DNA from 2 places in the Exiguobacterium sp. LL15 genome. Region 2 is predicted to be linked to the other one. Evidence: riboswitches for the same ligand, from Rfam matches in the RefSeq annotation. Region 2 holds a riboswitch; the other holds the start of a gene.

Region 1 (3,429 bases), on a different contig from region 2:
GCTAGTAACGGGGCATATTGCTCACTGATCGTTCCGCCTGCTGCGAACAACGCGACATCGATCCCGTCTTCTGTGATATTTGGCGTCAGCGCTTGGATCGTAATATCTTCTCCCTTGAACTGTACCGTGTTCCCTGCTGAACGAGCAGAAGCGTAAGCGGACAGGCGGCTGACCGGGAAGTCCAGTTCTGCTAGGACTTGTAACATTTTTTGACCGACGGCGCCGGTTGCTCCAATGACGGCTACATGATACATCCTGTTTTCCTCCTTATAACTCGAACGCGTTTGCAATCGCTGCAACCGTCCGTTCAATGTCTGCTTGTGCAATCGTGTACGAGATGCTGATTTCTGATGTCGTGACTTGATAGAACGGGATGTTCTCTGCTCGGAAGATTGCGAACAACTTCGAAGCGACACCTGTTGCATCCCGCATCCCGATTCCGACGACAGATAATTTTGCGTGTTGATTATGGCGATCGACCTTGACTGTCGTGAAGCGATCCATGATGTCTTTCAATGCTTCATCGAGGAACTCTTCCTCATCGAGTGGACATGAGAACGATAAGAAAATGTCACTGTCGAACGTCGTTTGACTGATCATGTCGATGTTGACGTGGCGATTGGATAACAGTTCGAAGATATCGGCTACTGCTGCATTCGTTTGCGGTACGTGTTTGATTGATACCGTCAAGACGTTCTTCGTCACACTGACACTCGTCACCGCTTTTTGTTCCATTGTTTCCGTCGCTTCCATGATCCATGTTCCCCTTTTCGATTCAAGTGTTTTCCCGACGAAGATGTGTACGCCGTATTTTTTTCCTAGTTCGACACTCCGCATTTCCATGACCTTCGACCCGAGGGCGCTCATCTCCATCATCTCATCATATGAGATGTGCGGAATCGGTTGAGCAGCAGCATGGATTCGTGGATCAGCCGTATAGACACCGTCGACATCCGTGTAGATTTCACACCGTTTATCAAGGACTGCCGCAAGGGCAACAGCCGTTGTATCCGATCCACCACGTCCGAGCGTCGTGACATCACCGAGTTCGTTGACACCTTGGAATCCAGCGACGATGACGACATCGTATGTTTCGAGTTTTTGTCGTAATAGATTTCCATCAATCTGTTTGATCTTACTTTTCGTATGCAATCCCATCGTACTGATTCCCGCTTGAGCGCCTGTTTGCGATAACGCTTTGACGCCGAGTGAGTTGAGGGCGATGCTGAGTAATGAAATCGTCTGTTCTTCTCCGATGGCAAGCAGACGATCGAGTTCTCGGCGCTCGGGGCGATCTGTGATGGCTTGCGCCTGAGCAATCAAAGAATCTGTCATCTTGCCCATCGCTGAAACGACGACGACAAGTTTTTCACCTTCGGCTGCGCGACTCTTCAAATAATTCGCAATAGACTGAATCTGTTCGACAGACGCAACCGAGCTTCCACCAAATTTAAGTACAGTTGTCACAATCCTATCTCCTTTGTCCCGATACAGAAAAAAACGACGGGCCGGTAGGAGCGTTCCTACGGCCCGTCGTTATCACGATCGGACAAACGAAGACAAAGTCATTCGTTCTTTTACGTAAGATAGCGCTCCGAAACATCGGTTTCGGCAGTACAACGGATCTTAACCGTTGTACCAGCAAACAAGAAGAAGCATCTTCTCGTTCACTTCGGCGGACTTCCCCTTTCACATCATTCGGCATGCTTGCCTTCAAGAATGATGCTACTCATGTCATCCGCGCCTCTATCTGTCGGTTGTTAGTTACAGTTATAGCAGACATCTTTTGTTAAATCCAGTCATTTGACTGTTTTTTTTCAAAATTCGTCAATTCGCAAGATGCTGTTTCGCGATTTCGAGTTGCTCCGACACGGCAGCAAACCCTGTCCCGCCGTAGCTAGTCCGGCGTGCTACTGCTTGAACCGGATCGAGGAGCGGATAGACGTCTTCCGTGATATCCGGATGGAACGTTTGATACGTCTCGAGGTTCAAATCCTTCAGGAAACAACCGTTTTGCACACAGTAAAGGACGGCTTTGCCGACGATTTCATGCGCTTCCCGGAACGGTATGCCTTTCGTTACAAGGTAGTCAGCGAGTTCCGTTGCATTCGAGAAGTCTTGCATTGTCGCCTTCTTGAGCGCTTCGGTCTTAAACGTCGCAGATTCAATCATTCCGGTGAAGATTTGAACGGATTGGAGAACGGTATCTGCTGTATCGAAGACCCCTTCCTTATCCTCTTGCATGTCTTTATTGTAAGCGAGTGGTAATGCCTTCATCGTCGTCAAGAAGCCCATCAGGTTACCGTAGACGCGCCCCGTTTTTCCACGAATCAACTCAGCGAAATCAGGATTTTTCTTTTGTGGCATCATGCTCGATCCTGTTGAGAAGGCATCGGATAACTCGATAAAGCTAAATTCTTGCGACGCCCAGATGATGATTTCTTCACAAAAGCGCGAGAGATGCATCATGACGGTCGAAGCGATCCCGAGGTATTCGATGACGAAATCACGGTCCGAGACAGCATCAAGACTGTTTGGATAGACCGACTCAAAACCGAGCAACTCAGCAGACCGGAAACGATTGATCGGGAATGTCGTCCCCGCGAGCGCACCTGCCCCGAGCGGTGATTTCCGAATTCGTTTTTGATTATCCGTCAACCGTTCGACATCACGTTCGAACATCCAGAAATAAGCGAGCAAGTGATGCGCAAGCGAGATCGGTTGTGCCCGTTGCAAATGCGTATACCCTGGCATGACCGTCTCGATATGTTGCTCCGCTTGTTCCGTGATGACCGACTGGAGCTCGCGTAATGCTGTCGTCAACGCCTCAACATGTTGTTCCATCCATAGATGTAAATCCGTTGCGACCTGGTCATTTCGACTCCGTGCCGTATGCAGTTTTCCTGCAACCGGACCAATCTGTTCTGTCAATAAACGCTCGAGGTTCATATGAATGTCCTCATCCGCTAACGTATAGGAATGGTCTGCTAACGTCGTTTCCAGTTGCTTCAGTCCTTGCTCGATTTGTGTCCACTCGTCTTGAGCAAGAATCCCTTGTTCAAATAGCATCTGCGCGTGTGCGAGACTGCCTTTTAAATCGACGCTCGCTAATTTTTGATCGAACGTGATCGATGCTCCGAAGGCTTCCGCTTGAGCGGAAGCACTTTCCGTAAAACGTCCACCCCAGAGTTTGGTCATTTCGTGACACCCGCCTGACGATGTACGCTCGCATGCGTCGAAACGGCAAGTCCGTGTAATTTGATGAAGCCTTTTGCTGCTTCATGATCGAATGCGTCTTCTTTCGTGTACGTCGCAAGTTTCTCATCGTAGAGCGAGACAGCGGACTGACGACCTGTCACAGTTGCATTTCCTTTGAACAGTTTAACGCGAACTTCTCCTGTGACGTCCTGTTGTGTCGCTGTCAAGAAT
Region 2 (3,429 bases):
GGACGCGTTAAGGAAGCGAGAGTCATGCCGAGTTGGCGTAACACATCATCGCCCGCATCATGACCATATGTATCATTGACATGCTTGAAGAAATCGATATCGATGAGTACAAGCGAATAGCCTTGGTCGGTCGAACCGACAAGCGAAAGCGAGTCATCCAGACGACGACGATTGGCGAGCCCTGTCAAAGCATCCGTCATGGCGAGTTTCTGCTGATACTGGATGTTTTCGAAGTGACGGCGTAATTCCGTCAGTAATCGATAAGCGACAAAGCCAGCTAATAAATTAAAGAAGACGTACGCAATCGAGATTTTAAAGAATGTCGACCAGCTGTTCGTCAGGATGTAGATGGCGGGTAACGAATAGAGAATACCGACCAACACCATAAGCTGAAAATGACGCATCGAGACATGGATGAATCGACGAATGATCCCAATCGTCGTGATGAACAAGACGATGATCAACGTCGATAAATAAAATCCTTCCATTTGATCAACTGGTGTTAAAAAGTAACGTGTCCCGATGATCATTGCACCAGCAACGATGGCGCTTGGGAAACCACCGATCAGCATGGCGATCGCGACAGGAACGATACGTAAATCAACACGGGCGACGTCGATTTGGATCCCGTTAAACATCAATAAAACCGCAATCAGACCAGAGACTGCTCCGAGTATAAGTCGAATGCTCCATTTGGAGTTCAATGAAATACGCGGTTGATTCCGAAACGGTAAGAACAAGAGAGTAATCGTTGTGAACAGTAGACAAAAGTTAATGATGAATTGATTCATGATGGCCAACAAATCCTCCCAACTCCCCCAGCTAACAGATTTCCATATATATACTTCCAGTATACTCAAGTAGATAACGGTTAGACATAGAGAAATCTTTAGACAAAATAGAAAAAACGGTAGAAAATCTACCGTTTTTAAGAAGATGAAGTAAGAGTATCCTCATCCATCGTCTGTAAAATTTTATCAAATACACGAATCATCGTTTCGAGCTCTTCTTCCGTCAATGTACCGAAGCGATCTTGTAAATAGTTTTTCCGAACGATTTCGAGATCTCGAAATGCACGTTCCCCGTCCTCCGTCAAAGCGAGGACGATCGAACGACGATCTTCCGTCGAACGTGTCCGTGTGACGTATCCTTGTTTATACAGCTTATCCGTTAAAGCAGTGACTTGACTCGTCGCGAGCTCAAATTGTTCCGCGAGAAGCGTCGGGCGCTGAGGCCCATTTTCAGAAAGGCTTCGTAAGATGAAAAATTCACTCCGGGTCGCCGTTCCTTCAAATAGCCGGTTAAGTTCACGTCGCAGGGTACGAAGAATGACACGCATTTGTTCTTCGAGTCGATAAGTTAGCAAATCACGTTCCTGTGGCATGCAAGCAGCATCCTTTCTCTCAGTGGACTTCTACCATTTAGTGTACTAAACATATCGGATTTTTACCATCTACTACCCCAGATTCGAAAAAGGCAATTGACAATTTCGTGGCGTTTTGTGTAATATGGCGTAGTAATAACTAACTTAATTCAGTTCTCACTCAACCAGTGGGATGGAGGTTGCAGTTCTTAAGAGTACGGTTACGGATGTCGTCAAGCGACAGATGAAGTGACCTGAAAGGAAGAATTGCCGAAATCAATCATCGCTTTGAAGATGATCGATTGGGATTAGATCGAATAGGTCTAATACTGTCACAAGTCGGGTATCACTTACTTGTGGAGAGCTATCTTTCACGACGGTAGAATGAGGCGCATCCATTTTATTATGTTGCGTTCTCATCTTCCATCTGGAAGATGAGGACGCTTTTTGTTTTTTTCATTCAAAAAGTGTCCTCTCAAAAAATCTAAACAGAGAGAAGCGAACGAAATGAACAATCTAGATGTAAAACAAACAACAGATTCGACAGCAGAAGGATTAAAACGTGGATTACAGGCCCGTCATATGTCGATGATCGCCATCGGTGGGGCAATCGGAACAGGACTCTTCATTGCGTCCGGTGCTTCCGTCGCAGCAGCAGGACCAGGTGGGGCGCTCCTATCGTATGCAATCGTTGGTCTGATGGTCTACTTCCTGATGACAAGTCTTGGTGAAATGGCGGCGTACATGCCGGTCGCTGGATCCTTCTCGACATATGGAACGAAATTCGTCGATCCATCATTCGGCTTTGCACTTGGCTGGAACTACTGGTACAACTGGGCAGTCACGATCGCAGTCGAACTCGTCGCAGCACAAATTGTTATGACGTATTGGTTCCCGGACGTTCCTGGATTTTATTTCAGTGCTTTGTTCCTCTTACTCATGATTGGCTTGAACTACTTCTCCGTTAAAGGATTCGGAGAAGCGGAGTATTGGTTCGCCATGATTAAAGTCGTTACCGTTATCGTCTTCTTAGTCGTCGGTGTTGCGATGATTTTCGGTGTCTTTACATCGGAGCCACCGGTTGGCTTTAAAAACTTTGCTCTTGGCGATGCGCCGTTCGTCGGTGGGATTCCTGCCGTCATCGGTATCATTCTCGTTGCCGGATTCAGTTTCCAAGGTACAGAACTGGTCGGGATTGCAGCGGGTGAATCGGAAGATCCGAAAAAGAATGTTCCAAAAGCAGTCAAACAAGTCTTCTGGCGCATCTTGCTTTTCTACGTCTTCGCGATTTTTGTCATCGGAATGCTCATTCCGTATACAAGTCCGAACTTGGTTTCGAATGACATTACGGACGTAGCGGTTAGTCCGTTTACGCTCGTCTTTGAAAAAGCAGGTCTTGCGTTCTCAGCAGCACTCATGAACGCCGTCATCTTGACGTCTGTTCTATCTGCCGGAAACTCAGGTATGTATGCTTCGACACGGATGCTGTACACACTGGCGCGTCAAGGGGATGCACCGAAGTTATTCGCAAAAGTATCGAAAAACGGTGTACCGCGTAACGCTTTGCTCGCAACAGGTGCGGTCGGTGCTCTCTGTTTCTTGACGTCGATGTTTGGTGGACAAGTCTACTTGTGGTTACTCAATGCTTCCGGGATGACAGGATTCATCGCATGGCTCGGGATTGCGATCAGTCACTATCGTTTCCGTAAAGGATTCGTTGCACAAGGTCACTCGTTGAAAGACTTACCATATGTTGCACCAGCGTTCCCGTTCGGTCCGCTGTTCGCATTCGGTCTTTGTTTCCTCGTCATCGTCGGTCAAAACTATGCCGCATTCCTCGCTGATCAAATTGATTGGGTCGGAATTGCCGCAACGTATGTTGGTATTCCATTATTCCTTGCCTTCTGGTTAGGACATAAATTCAAAAACCGGACGTCAATCGTTCGTTATGACGAGATGGACTTCCCAGAACATCCACGTCAATCTTAATCATTGAGCCACCTTCAAATGAAGGTGGCTTTTTAGATGTCGCTTCAAGTAAGATGAAAGAAAAACAGGAGGCGATC

What was found. Region 2 has a riboswitch for lysine ahead of NOM72_RS11670 (amino acid permease). Riboswitches for the same ligand answer to the same signal wherever they lie in the genome.
Region 1: another riboswitch for lysine. It lies ahead of NOM72_RS15205 (aspartate kinase); the one in region 2 lies ahead of NOM72_RS11670 (amino acid permease).

The regions. Positions count from the first base shown of each region.
Region 1 is NZ_JANFNX010000004.1:176,729-180,157, forward strand. Features, by position in the region: gene NOM72_RS15200 (aspartate-semialdehyde dehydrogenase) at 1-254, opposite strand, end outside; gene NOM72_RS15205 (aspartate kinase) at 268-1,467, opposite strand; lysine riboswitch at 1,580-1,757, opposite strand; gene argH (argininosuccinate lyase) at 1,828-3,198, opposite strand; gene NOM72_RS15215 (argininosuccinate synthase) at 3,195-3,429, opposite strand, start outside.
Region 2 is NZ_JANFNX010000002.1:52,701-56,129, forward strand. Features, by position in the region: gene NOM72_RS11660 (diguanylate cyclase) at 1-791, opposite strand, end outside; gene NOM72_RS11665 (MarR family winged helix-turn-helix transcriptional regulator) at 929-1,384, opposite strand; lysine riboswitch at 1,550-1,738, shown strand; gene NOM72_RS11670 (amino acid permease) at 1,871-3,352, shown strand.